Linked DNA regions of Aquabacterium sp. OR-4. The protein of the gene in region 2 binds, or shares a complex with, the protein of the main gene of each other region. Links are inferred from orthologs where the notes say so. Each region holds a gene or a part of one and is shown on either strand. Other genes may lie near its edges. The genes, in order: N4G63_RS14675 and uvrB.

Evidence for each region.
Region 1: the proteins of uvrB (region 2) and N4G63_RS14675 are in contact, whole or in part, in a crystal structure (PDB 7EGT), measured with the Thermus thermophilus proteins. The link is inferred for Aquabacterium sp. OR-4 from one-to-one orthologs. Residues at the interface, in WP_096411307.1 of Thermus thermophilus: Glu23, Leu25, Arg26, Asp27, Gly28, Glu29, Arg30, Phe31, Arg55, Glu326, Asp327, Phe328, Glu379, Ser382, Gln383, His398, Gly400, Arg401; in WP_096412145.1 of Thermus thermophilus: His654, Arg656, Phe657, Gln666, Asp668, Glu669, Lys680, Arg681, Leu682, Ser683, Lys685, Tyr686, Ala687.

Annotation. Positions count from the first base shown.
Region 1 is NZ_JAOCQD020000002.1:539,848-551,175, reverse strand. Bases 3,503-6,657 are described here. They hold N4G63_RS14675 (UvrD-helicase domain-containing protein), read left to right. Parts: upstream 3,503-3,902; coding sequence 3,903-6,413; downstream 6,414-6,657. Other genes in these bases: N4G63_RS14680 (hypothetical protein), read right to left, coding at 3,503-3,908. In the rest of the region: N4G63_RS14695 (TRAP transporter substrate-binding protein), read left to right, coding at 1-694; N4G63_RS14690 (TRAP transporter large permease), read right to left, coding at 812-2,413; N4G63_RS14685 (TRAP transporter small permease subunit), read right to left, coding at 2,413-2,952; more of N4G63_RS14680, read right to left, coding at 3,159-3,502; N4G63_RS14665 (HD-GYP domain-containing protein), read left to right, coding at 8,386-9,522; N4G63_RS14660 (GNAT family N-acetyltransferase), read right to left, coding at 9,585-10,109; N4G63_RS14655 (alpha/beta fold hydrolase), read left to right, coding at 10,176-11,102; N4G63_RS14650 (sulfurtransferase), read left to right, coding at 11,248-11,328. UniProt on the Escherichia coli protein: A helicase with DNA-dependent ATPase activity. Unwinds DNA duplexes with 3'-5' polarity. Translocates on single-stranded DNA with 3'-5' polarity. Initiates unwinding more efficiently from a nicked substrate than double-stranded DNA.
Region 2 is NZ_JAOCQD020000002.1:178,382-189,505, reverse strand. The notes cover bases 5,493-8,443. They hold uvrB (excinuclease ABC subunit UvrB), read left to right. Parts: upstream 5,493-5,883; coding sequence 5,884-8,004; downstream 8,005-8,443. Other genes in these bases: N4G63_RS12995 (oxygenase MpaB family protein), read right to left, coding at 8,016-8,443; N4G63_RS13005 (amino acid aminotransferase), read right to left, coding at 5,493-5,698. In the rest of the region: N4G63_RS13030 (TlpA disulfide reductase family protein), read right to left, coding at 1-205; nth (endonuclease III), read right to left, coding at 258-893; N4G63_RS13020 (DMT family transporter), read right to left, coding at 902-1,801; electron transport complex subunit RsxB, read right to left, coding at 1,885-2,538; N4G63_RS13010 (polyhydroxyalkanoate depolymerase), read right to left, coding at 2,616-4,166; more of N4G63_RS13005, read right to left, coding at 4,499-5,492; more of N4G63_RS12995, read right to left, coding at 8,444-9,047; N4G63_RS12990 (methyl-accepting chemotaxis protein), read right to left, coding at 9,214-10,755; N4G63_RS12985 (low molecular weight protein-tyrosine-phosphatase), read left to right, coding at 10,927-11,124. UniProt on the Escherichia coli protein: The UvrABC repair system catalyzes the recognition and processing of DNA lesions. A damage recognition complex composed of 2 UvrA and 2 UvrB subunits scans DNA for abnormalities.

The DNA.
Region 1 (11,328 bases), 360 kb from region 2 along the record:
CGGCCTGAAGCTGATGCGCGAGTTCTACAAGCAGTACAACATCGTCAACTTCCCGGCCGGCAACACCGGTGCCCAGATGGGCGGCTGGTACCGCAAGGAAGTCAAGAGCGCGGCCGACATGAAGGGCCTGAAGATGCGCATCGGCGGCTTTGCCGGCAAGGTGGCCGAGCGCATGGGCGCGGTGCCGCAGAACATTCCGGGCGGCGAGATCTACGCGGCGCTGGAGAAGGGCACCATCGACTCGGCCGAGTGGATCGGCCCGTATGACGACCAGAAGCTCGGCTTCAACAAGGTGGCCCCGTTCTACGCCTACCCCGGCTGGTGGGAGGGCGGCCCGCAGCTCGACGTGTTCGTCAACCAGAAGGCCTACGACGCGCTCTCGTCCGAGTACAAGGCCATCGTCGAGTGTGCGGCCACCTTCGCCCACGTCGAGATGCAGGCCAAGTACGACGCCAAGAACCCGGCGGCGCTCAAGCAGCTGGTGGCCGGCGGCACCAAGCTGTTCCGCTTCCCGAAGGACGTGATGGACCTGGCCTTCAAGGAGGCGCTGGCCCTGTACAGCGACCTGAGCGCCAAGAACCCGAACTGGAAGAAGGTGTACGAGGACTACGCCAACTTCCGCCGCGACCAGAACCTGTGGTTCCGCTTCGCCGAAGCCAGCTTCGACGACTTCATGCAGGCCCAGAAGCTCTGAGCGGCGGCCATGAAAAAGGGCCCTGCCTCGCGGCAGGGCCCTTTTGCTTTTACTTTCGCCTGTGCGTTGGCGGTTGCTTCGGCGGCGGCGCCCCGGGGCAGGGCGCCGCGGCACCGGTCAGGGCTTCTTGTCCTGCTGCAGGCTGCGCTTGACGGCCTCCATCGGGTCTTCCTCGGCGGCGGCGGGCGCGGCCGCCGATGCGGCGCCTGCCGGAGCCGACGCCGCGGCCTTGCCGGCCGGGTCCAGGCCGAACAGCTCGCGCACGTTCTCCTCGGCCTTGGCGCCGGGCGCCTGGTCCTGGCTCATCTGCTCGAGCTGGCTGTTGGCCTTGTCGATGTCGACGACCTGCGGCTTGTCGAGGAAGGCGGTCACCGTCTCGGGCACGAAGATCACCACCACCACCAGCACCAGCTGCATCACCACCCACGGAATGGCGCCGAGGTAGATGTCCTTGGACTCGACCTTGCGCGGCAGGGCCTTGTTCTTGAACAGCGTGTCGGAGATGCCGCGCAGGTAGAACAGCGCAAAGCCGAAGGGCGGGTGCATGAACGAGGTCTGCATGTTCACGCACAGCAGCACGCCGAACCAGATCAGGTCGATGCCCAGCTTGTCGGCCACCGGTGCCAGCAGCGGCAGGATGATGAAGGCGATCTCGAAGAAGTCGAGGAAGAAGGCCAGGAAGAAGATGAAGATGTTGACCGCGATGAGGAAGCCGGTCTGGCCGCCGGGCAGGCCCGAGAGCATGTGCTCGATCCAGATCGCGCCATCCACGCCCTGGAAGACCAGCGAGAACACCCGCGAGCCGATCAGGATGAACACCACCATGGCGGTGATGCGCATGGTGCCGAGCATGGTGTCCTTGAGCAGCGACCAGCTCAGGCGGCGGTGGATGCCGGCCAGCACCAGGGCCCCCACGGCGCCCATCGCGCCGGCCTCGGTGGGCGTGCAGATGGCGGTGTTGATGCCGGGCAGGCCGCCCATGCTGCCCAGCACGGCAAAGATCAGGAAGGCCGACGGCACGATGCCGCGCAGGCACTTCTTCCACAGATCCCAGCCCTGCAGCGTGCGCGCTTCCTTGGGCACGCCGGGCAGGTAGTCAGGCCGCACGCGGGTGAGGATGAAGGTGTAGAGCGCGAAGATCAGCACCTGCAGGATGCTGGGGCCCCAGGCACCCTTGTACATGTCGCCCACGCTCTTGCCGAGCTGGTCGGCCAGCACCACCAGCACCAGGCTGGGCGGCACCAGCTGGGTGATGGTGCCGCTGGCGGCCAATACGCCGGTGGCGTAGCGCATGTTGTAGCCGTAGCGCATCATCACCGGCAGGCTGATCATGGCCATGGCGATCACCTGGCCGGCCACCGTGCCGGTGATGGCGCCGAGGATGAAGCCGACGATGATCACCGAGTAGCCCAGGCCACCGCGCACCGGGCCGAAGAGCTGGCCCATCGAATCGAGCATGTCCTCGGCCAGGCCGCACTTCTCGAGGATGGAGCCCATCAGCGTGAAGAACGGAATGGCCAGCAGCAGCTCGTTGCTGAGGATGCCGAACACATTGAGTGGCAGCGCACTCAGGAACTCGGGCTGGAACCAGCCCATGTGCACCGCAAAGAAGCCGCAGCCCAGGCCCAGCGCGGCCAGCGAGAACGCGACCGGAAAGCCAATCAGCAGCGTGACGATGAGCCCGCCGAACATGATCGGCGCGAAGTTCTCCATGGCGATCATTGCAGGGGCCTCTCGTAGTGGAACTCGCCGTTGTATTTATGGGCCAGCCAGGCCACCCGCTTGATGATCTCGGACACACCCTGCAGCAGCACCAGCGAGAAGCCCAGCGGCAGCAGCAGCATGGCCGGCCAGCGGATCAGGCCGCCGGCGTTGCTGGACATCTCCTTGCTGATGAACATCTTCATGAACAGCGGCCAGGAGTAATGGATCATCACCAGCATCACCGGCACCAGGAACAGGCAGAAGCCGGCCAGGTCGATCAGCGCCTGGCCCTTGCCGCTGAAGCGGCCGTAGACCACATCGACGCGCACATGCTCGTTGACGCGCAGCACCTGCGCGGCGCCCAGCATCACGCAGGCCGCGAACAGGTACCACTGGATCTCCAGCAGGCCGTTGGAGCTGTTGTCGAAGGCGTAGCGGAAGGCGGCGTTGCCGGCACTGATCAGGCACGACAGCAGCACCGCCCACTTGGCCAGCACGCCGAAACGATCGGTCAGCCAATCGATCGCTTCGGAAAGTCTCAGAAGTGGGGACATGTCACCTCCAGAAAATGTTGTTGGTTGGACGTCTTGCGACGCGGCACGGGTGGGCGTGGCCAGGCCCCTGCGTCGCTGCAGTCGGCAAATGTAAGGATGCAAGCCTGAACGACAGTTGAAAGTTCACGGCCGCTAGGGAAAGCACCAGGGGCCGGGGCGCTGCCGGGCCCAAGGGCCGACACCGCGCTGTGGCGGGCGATGCGAGGTCAATCGCAGCGGTCGCCGGCCATGGCCAGCATGCGGCCGTCGGCGGCCTCGATCCAGCCGCGCGCGCGCAGGCGCTCGGGCTGCGCGCCCGCGGGCCAGCGCAGGGCCTGCAGGTGGCTCAGCGGCTGGCCGGCGCGCAGGGCCTGCAGCGGCAGCGGGCCGGCCACGCTGCGCACCAGCTGGCGCGGCAGGGCCGAGCCCTCCTGGCCGGCCGGCAGGTGCTCCACCAGCGCCAGCCAGGCCGTGCTGCCGGCCGGCAGCCGCGTGGCCTGGGTCACCGCCACGCGCAGCTGCAGGCCGAAGTAGCCCTGCCAGGCCGGGCCCGAGCTCACGCGCAGCGCCAGGCCCGGCCACGGCCGCTGCGCGCGGCGCTCGGCTTGCCGCTGGTTCGGGCCCGGCGCAGCGGCCTCGGCCGGCAGGCCGGCGCGCTGGCTGCGCTCGCTGGCCTCGGGCAGGGCGGCGGCGGCCATCGCCGCGTCGGCGCCGCGCGGCAGCAGCCAGTCCAGCGTCCAGCGGCGGGCAGGGGCGGGGGCGGCGGCAAGGCTGTCGGGGCCGGCCCCGTCGCCCCCGCCCAGCGCCGCGGCCCAGCAATCCGCACAGTCGGCGGTGATGAAGCGTTCGATGCCGCCCGCCGTGGCGGCCGGGCAGGCCCGGCGGGCCAGGGCCGGGGCGGGCGTCCGGGCGGCCAGGGCCGGCTGTGCAAGCGCGGCGGCCAGCAGCCACCCCCCTCCTAGAATCCACCGATGCATGCGCCGCCCTTTCACGATGATGTTCCCCCGACCTCCGGTGCGTCCGGCACCGGCTCGCTGCTCAAGGGCCTGAACCCCGAGCAGCTGGCGGCGGTGACCCTGCCCGCCGAGCCGGGGCTGATTCTGGCCGGTGCCGGCTCGGGCAAGACCCGCGTGCTCACCACCCGCATCGCCTGGCTGATGGCCACCGGCCAGGTGGGCCCGGGCGGGCTGATGGCCGTGACCTTCACCAACAAGGCCGCCAAGGAGATGCTCACCCGGCTGAGCGCCATGCTGCCGGTGCCCGTGCGCGGCATGTGGATCGGCACCTTCCACGGCCTGTGCAACCGCTTCCTGCGCGCGCACTGGAAGCTGGCCGGCCTGCCGCAGGGCTTCCAGATCCTGGACACCGGCGATCAGCTCTCGGCCGTCAAACGCATCATCAAGGCCATGAACCTGGATGACCAGCGCTTCGTGCCCAAGCAGGTGAGCTGGTTCATCGCCGCGCGCAAGGAGGAGGGCGAGCGCCCCGGCGACGTGGATGCGCACGACCCCAACACCCGCACCATGGTCGAGGTGTACCGCGCCTACGAAGACCAGTGCCACCGCGAGGGCGTGGTCGACTTTGCCGAGCTGATGCTGCGCACCTACGAGCTGCTGCGCGACAACCCCTCGCTGCGCGAGCACTACCAGCACCGCTTCGCGCATGTGCTGGTGGATGAGTTTCAAGACACCAACCGCCTGCAGTACCGCTGGCTGAAGATGTTTGCGCCGCCCGAGAACAGCGGCGACCGCGCCCGCGGCAGCCTGCGCCAGAGCGTGTTTGCGGTGGGCGACGACGACCAGAGCATCTACGCCTTCCGCGGCGCGCAGGTGGGCAACATGGCCGACTTCGAGCGCGAGTACCGCGTGCGCCACATGATCAAGCTGGAGCGCAACTACCGCAGCTTCGGCAACATCCTCGACAGCGCCAATGCGCTGATCGCCCACAACGCCAAGCGCCTGGGCAAGAACCTCAGCACCGAGGCCGGCCCCGGCGAGCCGGTGCGCGTGCACGAGGCCACCAGCGACTACGCCGAGGCCCAGTGGCTGCTGGAAGAAGCGCAGGGCCTGCACCGCGGCGGCCTGGCGCGCATCGAGATCGCCATCCTGTACCGCAGCAATGCGCAGAGCCGGGTGCTGGAAAGCGCGCTGTTCAATGCCGGCGTGCCCTACCGCGTGTACGGCGGCCTGCGCTTTTTCGAGCGTGCCGAGGTCAAGCATGCGCTGGCCTACCTGCGCCTGATCGAGAACCCCAACGACGACACCAGCTACCTGCGGGTGGTGAACTTTCCCACCCGCGGCATCGGCACGCGCACCATGGAGCTGCTGCAGGACGCCGCGCGCCAGAGCGGCCGCAGCCTGTACCAGAGCGTGGCCGCGGTGGCGGGCAAGGGCGGTGCCAACCTGCTGGGCTTCAACGGCCTGATCGACGGCCTGCGCGAGCGCACCCGCGGCCTCACGCTGCGCGAGATCATCGAGCAGATGCTGGCCAGCTCGGGCCTGGTCGACTTCTACCGCACCGAGAAGGAAGGCCAGGACCGCATCGAGAACCTCGATGAACTGGTCAACGCGGCCGAGGCCTTCGTCACCCAGGAGGGCTTTGGCAAGGATGCCGTGGCCCTGCCGGTGGACGAGATCGGCCCCGGCACGCTGGCCGCCGGCAGCGATGGCGCGGCGCCGGCCCCGGCCGCCCCGCTGGCGCCCGATGCCGAGACCGGCGAGATCATGTCGCCGCTGGCGGCCTTTCTGACCCATGCGGCGCTGGAGGCCGGCGACAACCAGGCCCAGGCCGGGCAGGACGCCATCCAGCTGATGACCGTGCACTCGGCCAAGGGCCTGGAGTTCGACGCGGTGTTCATCACCGGGCTGGAAGAAAGCCTGTTCCCGCACGAAAACGCGATGAGCGACACCGACGGCCTGGAAGAAGAGCGCCGGCTGATGTACGTGGCCATCACCCGGGCACGCAAGCGCCTGTACCTCAGCTACAGCCAGACCCGGCTGCTGCATGGCCAGACGCGCTACAACGTCAAGAGCCGCTTCCTGGACGAGCTGCCCGAGGGCGCGCTGAAGTGGCTGACCCCGCGCCACCAGGGCTTTGGCTCGGGCTATGCCAAGGAGTACCAGCAGGCCTGGCAGCGCGGCAGCGGCCCGGGCGGCATCGTCGGCGCCGGCCGGCAGGACGCGCGCTCGAACGCCCGCGACGGCGACCGCCCCGCCTGGGGTGGCCGCGACGGCTACGGCGCCGGCCGCGACGCGCCGATGATGGGCGGCGGCCCGGTGCCCACCGCCATGGCCAACGCCCAGGCCGCCAAGTCGGGCCACGGCCTGCGCGTGGGCCAGTCGGTGTTCCACACCAAGTTCGGCGAAGGCGTGGTGATCACGCTGGAAGGCTCTGGCGCCGACGCGCGTGCCCAGGTCAACTTCGGCCGCCACGGGCCGAAGTGGCTGGCGTTGGCGGTGGCGAAGCTGACGCCGGTGGATTGACCGGCGGCGAGTCGATCAGGCCACGCCGGCCGCCCGCGCGCGCTCTTCTTCCTGCAGCCGCAGCACCCGCCGCTGCACCTTGCCGGTGGTGGTCATCGGCAGCGCGTCGATGAACTCGATCTCCTTGGGGTACTCGTAGGGCGCCAGCCGGCCTTTCACATGCTGCTGCAGGGCGGCCACCAGGGCGGCATCGCCGGTGCAGCCGGGGGCCAGCACCACATAGGCCTTGACCACCGCGCCGCGCGCGGCGTCGGGCTTGGGCACCACGGCGGCATTGGCCACCGCGGGGTGCTTGACCAGGCAGTTCTCGACCTCGCTGGGGCCGATGCGGTAGCCGGCGGCCTTGAACACGTCGTCGCTGCGGCCCTGGTACCAGAGGTAGCCGTCGGCATCCATCACCGCGGTGTCGCCGGTGCGGCACCATGAATCGGCCGGATCGCCGGTGAACTTGGCGGCCGTGGCCTCGGGCTTGTTCCAGTAGCCGAGAAAGAACACCGGGTCGGGCTGGCCATGCACATCGCGCCGGTGCACGGCCACGTCGCCGGGCGTGCCGCGCGGGCATTCGTGGCCGCTGTCATCGATCACCGCCACGCGGTGGCCGGGGTAGGCGCGGCCCATGCTGCCGGGCCTGGCCGGCCAGCCGGGGGCCGGGCGGCCCTGGGCATCGAGGCTGCGGGTGCAGTTGCCGACGATGTAGTTGATCTCGGTCTGGCCGAACATCTCGTTGACCGTCACGCCCAGCGCCTGCTGGCACCAGGCAAACACCGCATCGCCCACGGCCTCGCCGGCGCTCATCACGGCCCGCAGGTGCAGCCTGTAGCGCTGCTTCGGTTCGGGCACGGCCTTCATCATGGCCTTCAGCGCGGTGGGGAACAGGAAGCTGTGCGTCACCCGGTACTCGGCCATCAGCGCCAGCGCCCGCTCGGGGTCGAAGCGGCCCTGGTAGGCCACGATGGGCTGGCCGAAGTACAGCGTGGGCAGCAGCGCGTCCATTAGCCCGCCGGTCCAGGCCCAGTCGGCTGGTGACCAGAAGACGCAAGGCGTCTCCTGATCCCCAGCCGCTGGGCTTTGCCCTGAACTGTGGCCCCCCACCCCCGCTCCCCCCGCCCCGGAGCGGGGGCTTTGCACCGAGCACGGCGGGGAACCAGTTCTGGCTGCAGACAAAGCCGCTGAGGTTGCCGATCAGCGCGCGGTGCGGCATCAGCGCGCCCTTGGGCGGGCCGGTGGTGCCGCTGGTGTAGATCAGCATCGCGGGTTCGTCGGCGCCGGTGGCCACCGGGTCGTGGCGGTCGGGCTCGGCGGCCAGGGCGGCCGCCCAGTCCACATCGCCCTGGCCGGCCGCCTGGCCAACCGCGACCACGCAGGCCAGGTCGGGGCAGGCCGGGCGCGCGGCGCACAGGTGGGCGATGGCGCTCTCGTCGGCGATGGCCACGCGCGCGCCGCTGTCGCGCAGCCGGTATTCCAGCGCCTCGGGGCCGAACAGCATCGACAGCGGCATGGCCACCGCGCCCAGCTGGTACACGGCCATGTGGGCCACCGCGGTTTCCACCCGCTGCGGCATCACGATGGCCACGCGGTCGCCACGCTGCACGCCGCGGCGTGCCAGCGCGTGGGCCAGGCGGTTGGCCAGGGCCTGCAGCTGGCCGTAGCTGAGCGTGCCGCGTTCGCCGTTTTCGCGCTGCCAGCGAATGGCCACTGCGCGCGGCCGACTGCGCGCCCAGCGGCCGCAGCAGGCCTCGGCGATGTTGAATTGCGCCGGCACCTGCCAGCGAAAGCTGCCGTGCAGGGCGGCGTGGCGGTCGACGACATGCTTCATGCGCCGGCATTGTGGGCAGGCACCCGGGCCCCGGCGCTGAGGGAATTCACCTGCAACCGATTGAGATCGCCCCTCAAGTCTTGCAGTGGCCACCCGATAACGCCCCAAGACAGGTCGCGCCGATCAGTTCTGACAGCCCTCTCAGCGAGCCGTTACATGCCGTCCAACCTGCAGTTTTCTCCTTTGTCGCAGTTCAAGCACCGGGTGGCCATTGCCGCCTCGCTGCCCTTCAACGTCTACGACGCCGACCGCACGCTGCTGCTGGCGCGCGGCCAGCTGGTGGAGAACTACGAGCAGATGTGCCTGCTGTTCGAGCGTGGCGCGCTGGTGGACATTGCCGAGCTGGCCGATCCGGCCGCCGAGGCCCGCCGCGCCAAGCCGCACGAGCTGCCGGGCCTGTGGAACCGCAACCTGCACCAGCTGGGCGAGACCCTGCGCCATGCCGCCGGCGACGAGGGTTTCGTCAACGCGCTGGATGCCGCCACGCCCACCGTGTTGACGCTGATCGAGCGTGACCGCGACCTGGCCATCTTCCAGGTGTTGCGCCAGGAGGGCAACGCGATGGCGCAGTACGGCATCACGCGCTCGATGCATGCCGCCATCACCGCCTTGCTGGTGGCCCAGCGCCTGGGCTGGGCGGCCGACGACGCGCAGCGCGCCTTCAAGGCCGCGCTGACCATGAACATCTCCATGCTCGAGCTGCAGGGCGAGCTGGCCCGGCAGAGCACGCCGCTCAGCGACGAGCAGCGCGACGCGGTGCGGGCCCATCCCGACTTCAGCCGCCTGATGCTCGAACTGAGCGGCGTCACCGACCCCGAGTGGCTGCGCGCCGTGGCCGAGCACCACGAGGCGCCCGACGGCAGCGGCTACCCCGGTGGCCTGCGCCAGATCAGCGACACCGCCGATCTGGTGCGGCGCGCCGACATCTACACCGCCAAGCTCAGCCCGCGCGGCTCGCGCCAGGCCATGGCCGCCGATGTGGCGGGGCGCCAGATGTTCATGCAGGACCCCGGCCACCCGATGACCGCGGCCCTGGTCAAGGAGTTTGGCGTCTACCCGCCCGGCTGCTATGTGCGGCTCGAGTCGGGCGAATGCGGCCTGGTGGTGCGCCGCGGCCCCACCGTCACCACGCCGGTGGTGGCGGTGATGAGCTCGCCGGCCGGCAACAAGCTGAGCCAGCCGATCCGCCGCGACACCTCGGTCAAGGGCCACGCCATCCAGTCGGTGATCAGCGGGCAGATGATGCAGTCGGGCATCTCGCCCGAGATGCTGGTGATGCTGGCTGCGGGATAGGCCCCAGCTCCCGAAGCGGCTTCGCCGCCGCCGCGGCGGCTGCCGGCTTGGGGCGGTGTGCGTCAGCCTTTCGGGCCGAAGGCGGCGAGCGCCGGCCCGGCCACGCGGCAGATGCGCCAGTCGGGCATCACCGTGGCGCCCATCTTCTCGTAGAAGGCGATGGCGTTGGCGTTCCAGTCGAGCACGCTCCATTCGAAGCGGCCATGGCCACGCGCCACCGCCAGCGCGCCCAGGTGCTGCAGCAGCGCGCGGCCCAGCCCCATGCCGCGGTGCGCGGGCTGCACGTACAGGTCTTCCAGGTACAGCCCCGGCTTGGCCAGGAAGGTCGAGAAGTTGGTGAAGAACAGCGCAAAGGCCACCACCCGCGGCGCGGCGCCCGGCGCGCTGCCCGCCACCTCGGCCACCACGCTCTCGGCCACCGGCTTGTCGCCGAACAGGTGTGGCGCCAGCGTCTCGGGCGTCACCGCCAGCAGGTGGGTGAGGGCTTCGAACTCGGCCAGCTCGGTGATCAGGCCCACGATGGCGGGCAGGTCACGCGGCTCGGCGGGGCGCAGGTTGAAGGCGGCGGCAGGGCTCATGCCGGGCATTCTGGCATCGGGGCTTGTCGCAGCCGCGCCAGCAGCGCCGGCCCGCGCCGCCTACAGTGCGCGCCGATGAACGCGCCCGCCACCGCCACGCCCTACCTCGCCTTGCGCCAGGCCCGCAGCCGCTTTGTGCCGGTGCGCGGCCTGCAGGTTCACCTGCTGCAGTGGGGCGAGCCGCAGCACGGCGTGCCACTGCGCGTGATGGCCCATGGCTACATGGACGTGGGCGCCTCGTTCCAGTTCGTGGTGGATGCGCTGCACGCGCTGGGCGACGAGGCCTGCGTCATCGCGCCCGACTGGCGCGGCTTTGGCCGCACGCTGGCGCCACCGGGCACCGACGCCTACTGGTTTGCCGACTACCTGGGCGATCTCGATGGCCTGCTCGATGCGCTGTCGCCCGATGCGCCGGTGGACCTGATCGGCCACAGCATGGGCGGCAATGTGGCCATGGCCTATGCCGGCGTGCGGCCGCAGCGCATCCGCCGCCTGGTCAACCTGGAAGGCTTCGGCCTGCCCGACTTGCCCGCCGAGCAGGCCCCCGGCCGCCTGGCGCAATGGCTGGACGAGCTGAAGACCCCGCAGCACCTGAAGCCCTACGCCAGCCTGGCCGAGGTGGCGCAGCGCCTGCGCCACAACAACCCGCGCCTGCCGGCCGGGCGCGCCGAGTGGCTGGCCGCGCACTGGGCCGAGGCGCAGGCCGATGGCCAGTGGGTGCTGCGGGCCGATGCCGCGCACCGTCGCGTCAACCCGGTGCCCTACCGTGCGGCCGATGCCATCGCCACCTGGCGCGCCATCACCGCGCCCACGCTGTGGGTGCAGGGCGCCGAATCGGCTCCCGACAGGTACTGGAACGGCCGCTACACGCTGGCCGAGTTTCAACAGCGCCTGGCCCAGGTGCGCGATGTGCGCCAGCAGCAGCTGCCCGATGCCGGCCACATGCTGCACCACGACCAGCCGCAGGCCCTGGCCGCGGTGATGGCCGACTTCCTGCGCTGACGCAGGCCGACGGCGTGCGGGGCTGGGCGATGATGCAGGGCATCGCCGCGGCCGGCCTGGCCGCTCGACCGTTCGCCGGTCTCGCCCGCCACGCCGCCCTCGGCGTCCTCGGCGTCCTATCTTTTTGCCCGCAAGGCCTGCTGACATGCCCACTTCGCCCCTGATCACCGCGGCCGGACTGCAGGCCCTGCTGGCCGCCGGCACGCCGCCGCAGATCGTCGACTGC
Region 2 (11,124 bases):
GCAGTTCGGGCAGCTTGTCGATGCAGACCGGGCAGGTGCTGCGCCACAGCACCACCATCACCACACGGCCGCGCCGCGCCGCCAGGTCGAAGCGCCGGCCGTCCAGCGTGGCCCCGCTGAAGGGCAGGGGGCTTGCCGGTGGCGGTGCAGCACCCAGGCTGGCGCTGGCCAGCAGCAGCGTGAACAGGAGCAGAAGCGGCTTCATGCGCAATGGGTCGCGGCGGGCGCCGATTCCTTACAAGTCGCCCGCCGCGGCTTCAAGCCGGCAGCTTGCGCCCCATGTCGCACCACGCTCGCACCTGACAGACCCCGCACTTGGGCGAGCGCGCCGTGCACACATAGCGCCCGTGCAATATCAGCCAGTGGTGCGCATCGCGCCGATACGGCGCCGGCACGCGCTTGTCGAGCTGCAGCTCCACCGCCAGCGGCGTCTTGCCCGGGGCTAGCCCGGTGCGGTTGCCGACGCGGAAGATGTGTGTGTCGACCGCCATCGTGGGCTCGCCGAAGGCCACGTTGAGCACCACGTTGGCGGTCTTGCGGCCCACGCCTGGCAGGGCTTCCAGCGCCACGCGGCTGCGCGGCACCTGGCCGCCGTGCTGCTCGATCAGGATGCGGCAGGTCTGGATCAGGTGCCGGGCCTTGCTGCGGTAGAGGCCGATGGTCTTGATGTGATCGGCCAGGCGCTCCTCGCCCAGCGCCAGCAGGGCCTGCGGCGTGCTGGCCATGGGAAACAGCCGGCGCGTGGCCTTGTTGACGCTCACGTCGGTGGCCTGGGCCGACAGCAGCACGGCGGCCAGCAGCTCGAACACGCTGGTGTACTCCAGCTCGCTGGCCGGCTGCGGGTTGGCCGCGGCCAGTGTGGCGAAGAAGGGCGTGATGTCGGCAGATTTCATGAACCAGCTCAGGAGGTGGAGGTCAGTCGGGCGCGCAGCAGCGGCAGGATCTGCACGCCCACGATGCTGGCCAGGATCAGGCCGCAGCCGAGCAGGCCCACGGCGCTGAGCCGGTCGCCCAGGAACCACGCGCCAAACAAGGCGGCAAACACGGTTTCCGAGCTGAGCACGATGGCCGCGTCGGCCGGCGGCGCGTGGCGCTGGCCCACCACCTGGATGGTGAAGCCCACGCCCACCGACAGCACGCCGGTGTAGGCAATGGCGCCGGCCGCGCTGGCCAGGCCTTGCAGCGTGATCGGCTCGAGCGCCAGGCCGGCAGCGCTGGCGGCCAGGCCGCACACCAAAAATTGCCCGCAGGCCAGGCCGTAGGCGCCGCGCAGCTTGTTGGCCACCTGGCCCACCAGCAGCACATGCACGGCCCAGGGCAGGGCGCTGGCCAGCACCCACAGGTCGCCCGGGCTGAAGGCACCCAGCGAGCCCCCGGTCAGTAGCCAGGTGCCGCCCAGGCAGCCGGCGGCTGCCGGCCACACGCTCCAGTGCGGCGCCTGGCGTTGAAAAAACCAGGCCAGCAGCGGCACCAGGGGCACGTACAGCGCGGTCAGAAAGCCGGCGTTGGTGACCGTGGTGCTCATCAGGCCGATCTGCTGCATCACCACGCCGGTGCACAGCAGCGCGCCCAGCAGGGCGATCCAGCGCAGCTCGGGCACGCCCAGCGCATGGCCCTGGGCCTGCAGCGCGCGGCGCTCGCGCCAGGCCAGCGGCGCCACCACCAGCGCGCCCAGCAGAAAGCGCACGCCGGTAAAGCCGAGCGGGCCCACGCCCGCCATGCCCAGCACCTGGCCCACGAAGGCCGAGCCCCAGATCACCGCGGCCAGCAGCAGCAGCGCGTTGGCTTGAAGGCGCGACATGTCAGGCTCGCCCGGCCGCCCGGCGGGCCTGATGCGCCGCCTTGGCGGGCGGTGAATGCCATGCGTGTGGCGGCCGGTTCATCTCAGCCCTGGTCTGCCGCGCGGCGCGCGCGGGCGCGCGCCAGTGCCGCCTCGATCACCGCGCGCTTGCGGTCGATCACCACCGGGTCGGTGTGTTGGGTGTGGGCCGGCAGATCGGCCAGCTTGGCGGCGGCCTTGGCTTCCAGGCGCGCGTCGTGCTCGTGCTTGTGGCGGGCGCGGCGGGCGTTGCGCTGGGTGTAGGCGGCCTGGGCGGTGGCGGCCTCGGCCGCGCTCCAGGCCTGCCAGCCGGTGCGCTCGCCGCTGACCGGCACCAGGCGGATGCAGTCCACCGGGCAGGCCGGCACGCACAGCTCGCAGCCGGTGCAGTCGGCGTCGATCACCGTGTGCATGCGCTTGTGGGTGCCGCTGATGCAGTCGACCGGGCAGGCCTTGATGCACAGCGTGCAGCCGATGCACCAGGCCTCGTCGATCACGGCCAGCAGGCGCGGGCCTTCGGCGCCGCATTCCGCGTCCAGCGGCTGCACCGCCTGGCCGGTCAGCGCGGCCAGCCGCGCCACGCCTTCGGCACCACCGGGCGGGCAGCGGTTGATGGCCTCGCGGCCGCCGGCAATCGCCTGGGCATAGCTGCGGCAATCGGGGTAGCCGCAGCGGGTGCACTGGGTCTGCGGCAGCAGCGCGTCGATCTGCTCGGCCAATGAAGAACCCCGCTCGGTGGCGGGGTTCGGCGCGATGGCTCGCGGGGGGATGGGGGCGGTGGACTGCACCGCCCGGATTATCCGCGCGGCTTGCGCGTGGCGCGGGCCGTGGGGCGGTTGGCGGCCGGGGCCGGCGCGGTTGCCGCCGCGCGCGGGCTGCGCGTGCGGGCCGGCGCGGCAGCGGCCACCGGGGCCTCGGCGGCCACCGGGGCGGTGGGCTTGGAGGCGGTCTTGGCCGTCTTGACCGGCGTGGCCTTGCGCACCGTGATCTTGCGCGCCGGTGCCTCGGCGGCCACGGCTGCGGGGGCATCCACGGCGATGCGGTCGATCTCGTAGTCGCCGCTCAGCTCGTCGGGGGTGGGCGTGTGGTCGAGCCGGCCCTCGGGGCTGTTGAAGGTCAGGATGAAGGCCTTGATCTCCGGGTACACCTTCTCGCGCCAGCGGCGGCCCGAGAAGATGCCGTAGTGGCCGGCGCCGGCCACGTCGTAGTGGAACTGGCGGCTCTTGGGCACGCCGCTGCACAGGTCGTGCGCGGCGCGGGTCTGGCCGGCGCCCGAGATGTCGTCGAGCTCGCCTTCCACGGTGAGCAGGGCGCTGGTGGTGATGTCCTGCGGGCGCACGTAGGTGCCGTCGTCGGCCTGCCAGGTGCCGTTGACCAGGGCGAAATCCTGGAACACGGTCTTGATCGTCTCGAGGTAGTACTCGGCCGGCATGTCGAGCACGGCGTTGTACTCGTCGTAGAACTGGCGATGCGCGTCGGTCGAATCGTCATCGCCGCGGATCAGGTCCTGGAAGTAGTCGTAGTGCGCGCTCAGGTGGCGGTCGGGGTTCATCGCCACGAAGCCGGTGTGCTGCAGAAAGCCCGGGTAGACGCGCCGGCCGGCGCCAGCAAAGTTCGGCGGCACGCGGTAGATCACGTTGTTCTCGAACCACTCGAAGCTCTTGTTCATCGCCAGGTTGTTCACCGCGGTGGGCGAACGGCGGGCGTCGATCGGGCCGCCCATCATCGTCAGCGTGCGCGGCGTGAACTCGCCCTTGGTGGCCAGCAGCGACACGGCGGCCAGCACCGGCACGGTGGGCTGGCACACCGAGATCACATTGACCTCGGGGCCCAGGTGGCGGATGAAGTCCTGCACGTAGCTGACGTAGTCGTTGAGGTGGAACGGTCCCGCCTCGGCCGGCACCTGGCGCGCATCGACCCAGTCGGTGATGTACACCTTGTGGTCGCGCAGCAGCTGGCGCACGGTGTCGCGCAGCAGGGTGCTGTGGTGGCCCGACAGCGGCGCCACCACCAGCACCACCGGCTGGCTCTTCATCTTCTCAAGCACCACCGGATCGTCCGAATAGCGCTTGAAGCGGATCAGGCGGCAGAACGGCAGCACGATCGGGTACTGCTCCTGCACGGCCACGTCCACGCCGTCCACCGGCACGGTGCGGATGCCGAACTCGGGCTTCTCGTAATCCTTGGCCAGACGGTGGATCAGGTCGAAACCGGCGGCCACGCGCTGCGCCATCGGCGTGTGCGTGAAGGGCGAGAGCGGATGGTTGTAGAGCTTGGCCGAGGCGCTGGCGAACTCGGAAAACGGCGCCATCAGTGCACGCTGGGTCTCGTAGATCTGATAAAGCATGGCGGGATGGACTCCAGTCAGACGGCGGTGCGTCGGGGGCTCGGGCGAGCGCTGTCATCTTGTGCTGCAGCCCCTGAACCCGACCTGACGGCGGGTGCAAAGTTTTGTGCACTGCAGCATTGTGAATGTTACTCCGAGCATCGTGCGGCTGCATAGGCCGAGCCGGCTACGGAAAAACACGTAACTTCGCACCGCAGTTCGGCTTTCCTGTCGCCTGGGCGACAAGCCTGTGCCCAAACGACACAGCCCGGCGGGGCCGGGCTGTGCAGGGTGGCTGGCGCCGGATGTGGCGCTGCAGCAAAAAAAGGGCGTCAGTGTGGGGCAGCGGCCCCTCAGAGCACCGCGGCGATGGCGGCCACCACCTTGTCGATGTTCTGGGTGTTGAGTGCGGCCACGCAGATGCGGCCCGAATCGACGCCGTACACGCCGAACTCGCTGCGCAGGCGCTCCATCTGCGGCTTGCTCAGGCCCGAGTAGCTGAACATGCCGCGCTGGCGCACGATGAAGCCGAAATCCTGCTTTACACCGGCGGCCACCAGCTTCTCGGCCAGCAGCGTGCGCATCTGCTTGATGCGCTGGCGCATGGCGGCCAGCTCCTGCTCCCACTGCGCGCGCAGCGCAGGCGTGTCGAGCACCGTGGCCACCACCTGGGCGCCATGGGTGGGCGGGTTGCTGTAGTTGGTGCGGATGGCGATCTTGAGCTGCGACAGCACGCGGGCGGTCTCGTCCTTGCTGGCGCACACCACGCTGAGCGCACCCACGCGCTCGCCGTACAGGCTGAAGCTCTTGGAGAACGAGGTGGCGACGAAGAAGTTCTCGACGCCGCTGTCCAGGAACTGCTGGATCACCGCGCCGTCTTCGGCGATGCCGTCGCCAAAGCCCTGGTAGGCCATGTCGAGAAAGGCCACCAGGCTGCGTGCCTTGACGGTGGCGATCACCTGCGCCCACTGCGCCGGGGTGATGTCGTAGCCGGTCGGGTTGTGGCAGCAGGCATGCAGCACCACCACGGTGCCGGCGGCGGCAGCGTTCAGGTCGGCCAGCATGGCGTCGAACTTCACGCCCCGGTTGGCGGCGTCGTAGTAGCTGTAGGTGCCCACCTCGAAGCCGGCGTTGGTGAACAGCGCGCGGTGGTTCTCCCAGCTCGGGTCGCTGATCAGCACCTGGGCGGCGGGGTTCAGCTTCTTCAGGAAATCGGCGCCCACCTTCAGGCCGCCGGTGCCGCCGAGCGCCTGGATGGTGGCCACGCGGCCGTCGGCCAGCACGGCCGAATCGGCGCCGAACACCAGGCGCTGCACGGCCTTGTCATAGGCGGCGATGCCGTCGATGGGCAGGTAGCCGCGCGGCTTGGCCGCTTCGGTGAGCTGGGTTTCGGCGGCCTTCACGCAGGCCAGCAGCGGCAGCTTGCCGGCGTCGTCGAAGTACACGCCGACGCCGAGGTTGACCTTGTCGGCGCGGGTGTCGGCGGCAAATTGTTCGTTCAGACCCAGGATCGGGTCACGCGGGGCCATCTCGACGGCGGCGAAGAAGCTCATGGAGGTGTGGTTCCTGTCAGGACGGTGGCAGCAGGGAAGGGCGGTTCACGGCGGCTTGCGGCAGCGGCACCCACGTGGAATGCCGCACTGCGGTACGCTGTTGGATTGGCCGGCGCGCGCCACCCAGCGCCGCAGCCAGCCCGCGATTTTAGAGCCAGTGACCCATTTGCCCCAGGGAAACCCCGATGTCCGATCTTGCCGACCTGTCTGCCGCGGAAGATGCCTCGCCCATGCCATCGGGCGAAGGCCAGTTCGTCACGTTCCCGGGCTCGCCGTTCCAGCTGTTCCAGCCCTATCCGCCGGCCGGTGACCAGCCCGCCGCCATCGACCAGCTGTGCGAGGGCATAGCCGACGGCCTGGCCTACCAGACCCTGCTGGGCGTGACCGGCTCGGGCAAGACCTTCACGATGGCCAATGTGATCGCCCGCATGGGCCGGCCGGCCATCGTGTTTGCGCCCAACAAGACGCTGGCCGCCCAGCTGTACAGCGAGTTCCGCGAGTTCTTTCCCAAGAACGCGGTGGAGTACTTCGTCTCGTACTACGACTACTACCAGCCCGAGGCCTATGTGCCGCAGCGCGACCTGTTCATCGAGAAGGACAGCTCGATCAACGAGCACATCGAGCAGATGCGGCTGTCGGCCACCAAGAGCGTGCTGGAGCGGCGCGACACCATCATCGTGGCCTCGGTCAGCGCCATCTACGGCATCGGCAAGCCCGAGGACTACACGCAGATGCGCTTCATCGTGCGCGTGGGCGACAAGATCGGCCAGCGCGATGCCATCGCGCAGCTGATCCGCATGCAGTACAGCCGCAACGACGTCGACTTCAGCCGCGGCAGCTTCCGCGTGCGCGGTGACACCATCGACGTGTTTCCGGCCGAGCACAGCGAGCTGGCCATCCGCATCGAGCTGTTCGACGACGAGATCGAATCGCTGAGCCTGCTCGACCCGCTGACCGGCCGCATCCGCCAGAAGATTCCGCGCTTCGTCATCTACCCCAGCAGCCACTACGTGACGCCGCGCGAGCGCGTGCTGAGCGCCATCGACACCATCAAGCTCGAGCTGCGCGAGCGGCTGGATGAGCTGGTCAAGGGCGGCAAGCTGGTCGAGGCCCAGCGGCTCGAGCAGCGCACCCGCTTCGACCTCGAGATGCTGCAGGAGGTGGGCCACTGCAAGGGCATCGAGAACTACACCCGGCACCTGAGCGGCGCCAAGCCCGGTGACCCGCCACCCACCATGGTCGACTACATGCCGCGCGACGCGCTGATGTTCCTGGACGAGAGCCATGTGCTGATCGGCCAGCTGGGCGGCATGTTCAACGGCGACCGGGCGCGCAAGACGGTGCTGGTGGAGTACGGCTTTCGCCTGCCCAGCGCGCTCGACAACCGGCCGCTGAAGTTCGACGAGTTCGAGACCAAGATGCGCCAGTGCGTGTTCGTCTCGGCCACGCCGGCCGACTATGAAAAGACCCATGCCGGCGCGGTGGTGGAGCAGGTGGTGCGGCCCACCGGCCTGGTCGACCCCATCGTCGACGTGCGGCCGGCCGCGCAGCAGGTGGACGACGTGCTGCAGGAGATCCGCAACACGGTCTTGAAGGGCGAGCGGGTGCTGATCACCACGCTGACCAAGCGCATGGCCGAGCAGCTCACCGACTACCTCACCGACAACGGCGTCAAGGTGCGCTACCTGCACAGCGACATCGACACGGTCGAGCGCGTGGAGATCCTGCGCGACCTGCGCCTGGGCACCTTCGATGTGCTGGTGGGCATCAACCTGCTGCGCGAAGGCATCGACATCCCCGAGGTCAGCCTGGTGGCCATCCTCGATGCCGACAAGGAAGGCTTTCTGCGTGCCGAGCGCAGCCTGATCCAGACCATCGGCCGCGCCGCGCGCAATGCCAACGGCCGCGCCATCCTCTACGCCGACAAGATCACCGAGTCGATGCGCCGCGCGATGGACGAAACCGCCCGCCGCCGCGCCAAGCAGACCGAGTTCAATGCCGAGCACGGCATCACGCCGCGCACGGTGATGAAGCAGGTCAAGGAGCTGATCGACGGCGTGGTCTCACAGGCCGACGACAAGACCAAGGTGCAGGGCCTGATGGACGCGGTGGAGACCGAAGGCCTGAGCGAGAAAGACCTGGCCAAGCGCATCAAGGCGCTGGAAAAGCAGATGATCGAGCACGCCAAGAACCTCGAGTTCGAGAAGGCCGCCCGTGTGCGCGACCAGCTGGCGCTGCTGCGCGAGCAGGTGTTCGGTGCCGGCGGCGCACACGACGTCAACGTGGTGCCGCTGGCCAAGGCCTGAGGCGCGCGCGTTCAGCCCTTTTTGCGCTGCAGCGCATCGGGCCCGATCTGCTCGATCGGCGGCATGCCCTGCGGATAGCTGCGGTAATGCTTGTCGGCCAGCAGCGTGGGGTAGCGCTCGATGCTGAGCACGCGCTTGACGGCGCGGCGCAGCTTCAGCACGCCGCGCAGCACGGCGTTCAGGGCGGGTGAGGGCTCGGCCAACATCGCCGCGCGGCGCAACTGCGGCCGCACCAGGCAGGCCGCCGCCGGCTTGACCAGGCCACGCAGCGGCGCCGGCAGCCAGGCCGCCATGATGGCCACGGTGGCATCGGCCACGCGGCGGCAGGCCTCGTCTGGCTGGAACTCGCGCGCCTCGTAGGCCGCCACAAAGGCGTCGAAGGCCGGCTTGCTGGCCGGGATGTCGACCAGGCCCATGCGCTGGCCGATGCCGTGCCAGTAGTGGAACCAGGCCTCGCATTCGTGCGGCGTGAACGCGCGCCAGCCGAACTGCGCCATCCAGTCGATCGGAAAGTCGATGAAGGTCCACAGCACGAACAGGAAGTCTTCGTTCGGGATGCGGTAGTGGCTGTGGATGTGGTTCATGCGCGCGATGGCGCGGGCGCCGGGGTCGCCATCCCAGCCGGCTTCCATGAAGTTGGCGATCAGCAGGTTGGTGTCGTCGTAGCGTTTCTGGCCCTGGCGCGCGAACTGCGCCGTGCGGTCCAGCAGGCGCGCCACCGAGCGGCTGCCATAGGTGTGGAACAGCGCGATCTCGAGCGCCCGCGTCATGTCGAACGGAAACTCGTAGGCCGACAGCAGAAAGACGATGCGCTGGCAGTCGCGCCGGGCATCCAGCCGGGCGATCTCGCCACGCACGCCGGGGTGGTGCAGCACACCGAGCGGGCGGCGGTAGCGCGGGCCGATGTCGGCCCCCGGCACGGCGCCGGCCATCGCGCCGGCGGCATGAAAGGGGCAGCCCGGCGCGGCACCCGGGGCGGTGGTGTGCGCAGCGGCGCCGGCGGCGCTGCCGGGCTCGAGCGATGGCGAACGGGACGGACTCACCGGGGCACCTCCAGACTGCAGCGCAGCCCGATGGAGCCGGCCTGCGGGCCGCACTGTAGGCGCGCGCCAGCGGCAGCGGAATCGTCCGATCCGACGAACGCGCGCCCGGCTGTGGGCCGGGCGCGCAGCGGCGGTCAGGCCGCGTGCATCAGGTGCATCAGGTGCATCAGGTGCGGAAGATGCGCACCGCCTGCGCCACCACCTCGGCCTGGCCGTTCAGTGACGAGGCCGCGGCGGCCAGCTCTTCCACCATCGCCGCGTTCTGCTGGGTCAGGTTGTCGAGCTCCGACACCGCGCTGTTGACCTGGCTCACGCCCTTGCTCTGCTCGCTGCCGGCCTGGCTGATCTCGGCAATCAGCGCATGCACGCGCTGCACGGCGTCGGCCGTGCGGCGGGTGGATTCGCCGGTGTTGGCGGCCAGCTTGGTGCCCAGCTCGACCTTGGTGACCGCGTCCTCGACCAGCACCTTGATCTCGCGGGCGGCGGTGCTGGTGCGCTGCGCCAGCGCGCGCACCTCCGAGGCCACCACCGCAAAGCCGCGGCCGGCCTCGCCGGCGCGTGCGGCCTCGACCGCCGCGTTCAGCGCCAGGATGTTGGTCTGGAACGAGATGCCGTCGATGGTGCCGATGATCTCGCCGATGCGCTGCGAGCTGCTGCGGATCTCGTCCATGCGGCCGGCCATGTCGCGTGCGGCGTCGCCGCTGTCGGTGGCGGCGGTGGTGGCCTCCTGGGCCAGTTCGGTGGCGGCGCGTGCGGTGTCGGCGGTCTGGCGGATGGTGCCGGTGATCTCTTCCAGCGACGCGGCGGTCTGCTGCAGGTTGCTGGCCTGTGACTCGGTGCGCTGGCCCAGGTCGGCGTTGCCGCGCGAGATCTCGCCCGAGGCCAGACTGATGCCCTCGACCTCGCGCCGCACGTCACCCACGATGGCCTGCAGGTTGACGTTCAGCTGGGTCAGCCCGCGGGCCAGCTGGCCGACCTCGTCGTTGTGCTGCGAGGCCAGTTTCTGCGACAAGTCACCCGCCGACATGCGCCGGGCCACGGTGATGGCATTGCGCAGCGGCGCCAGCGCCATGTTGCGCAGCTGCCAGGCCACGGCACTGCCCAGCACCAGGGCGCCGGTCATCGAGGCCGCAACGCCCCACTGCGACAGCAGCTCGGCCAGCGTGGCCGTGCCCAGCGTGCCGGCCAGCGCGGTGAGGCTCAGCTTCATGCCCAGGCTGGGCTGGGTGATGCGGCGCACCATGCCCGGCCAGCCCGAGACGGCCAGATCGCCCTTGTGCAGCTTCAGGCCGCCACCGCCGTTGCCGCGCATGCGCTCGTACAGGCGCTCGGCGGCCTGCACCTCGGCACGCGAGGGCACGGTGCGCACCGACATGTAGCTGGTGACCGCGCCGTTCTCCAGCACCGGCGTCACATTGGCGCGCACCCAGTAGTGGTCGCCGTTCTTGCGGCGGTTCTTCACCAGCGCCGTCCAGGGCTCGCCGGCCTTCAGCGTGGCCCACATGTCGCGAAAGGCCTCGGGCGGCATGTCGGGGTGGCGGATCAGGTTGTGCGGCTGGCCCAGCAGTTCCTCACTGCTGTAGCCGCTGACCTCGATGAAGGCCGGGTTGCAGTAGCGGATGTGGCTCTGCAGATCGGTGCAGGACACCAGCGTGCTGCCTTCCGGCAGCAGGTACTCGCGTTGGGAGACGAAACCGTTGTCGCGCATGGGGGAGCCTGGGGTTGGATGGGTGACACGACCGCGGGGTTCATGCGCAGTCCGTGTTACGTTTTCGTCGATACCCCCCTGCGCTTGAAGTGGGATCTGTAGGGGAACCTTGATGCTCGCCGCGGGGAGGCCTTGGGGAAGACCCGCAGCCGCCTGGGCTATCCTCGGCCCATGTTGAAGCGCCTCTTCAAGCGTGGGCCCGAGCCGCAGTGCGCGGTCTTGATGGTCTGCATGGGTAACATCTGCCGTTCGCCGATGGCCGAGGCCGTGCTGCGCGGCAAGCTCGAGCAGGCCGGCCTGGCCGGCCGGGTGCGGGTGGATTCGGCCGGCACCCTGGGCCATCACCGCGGTGCGGCACCCGACCGGCGC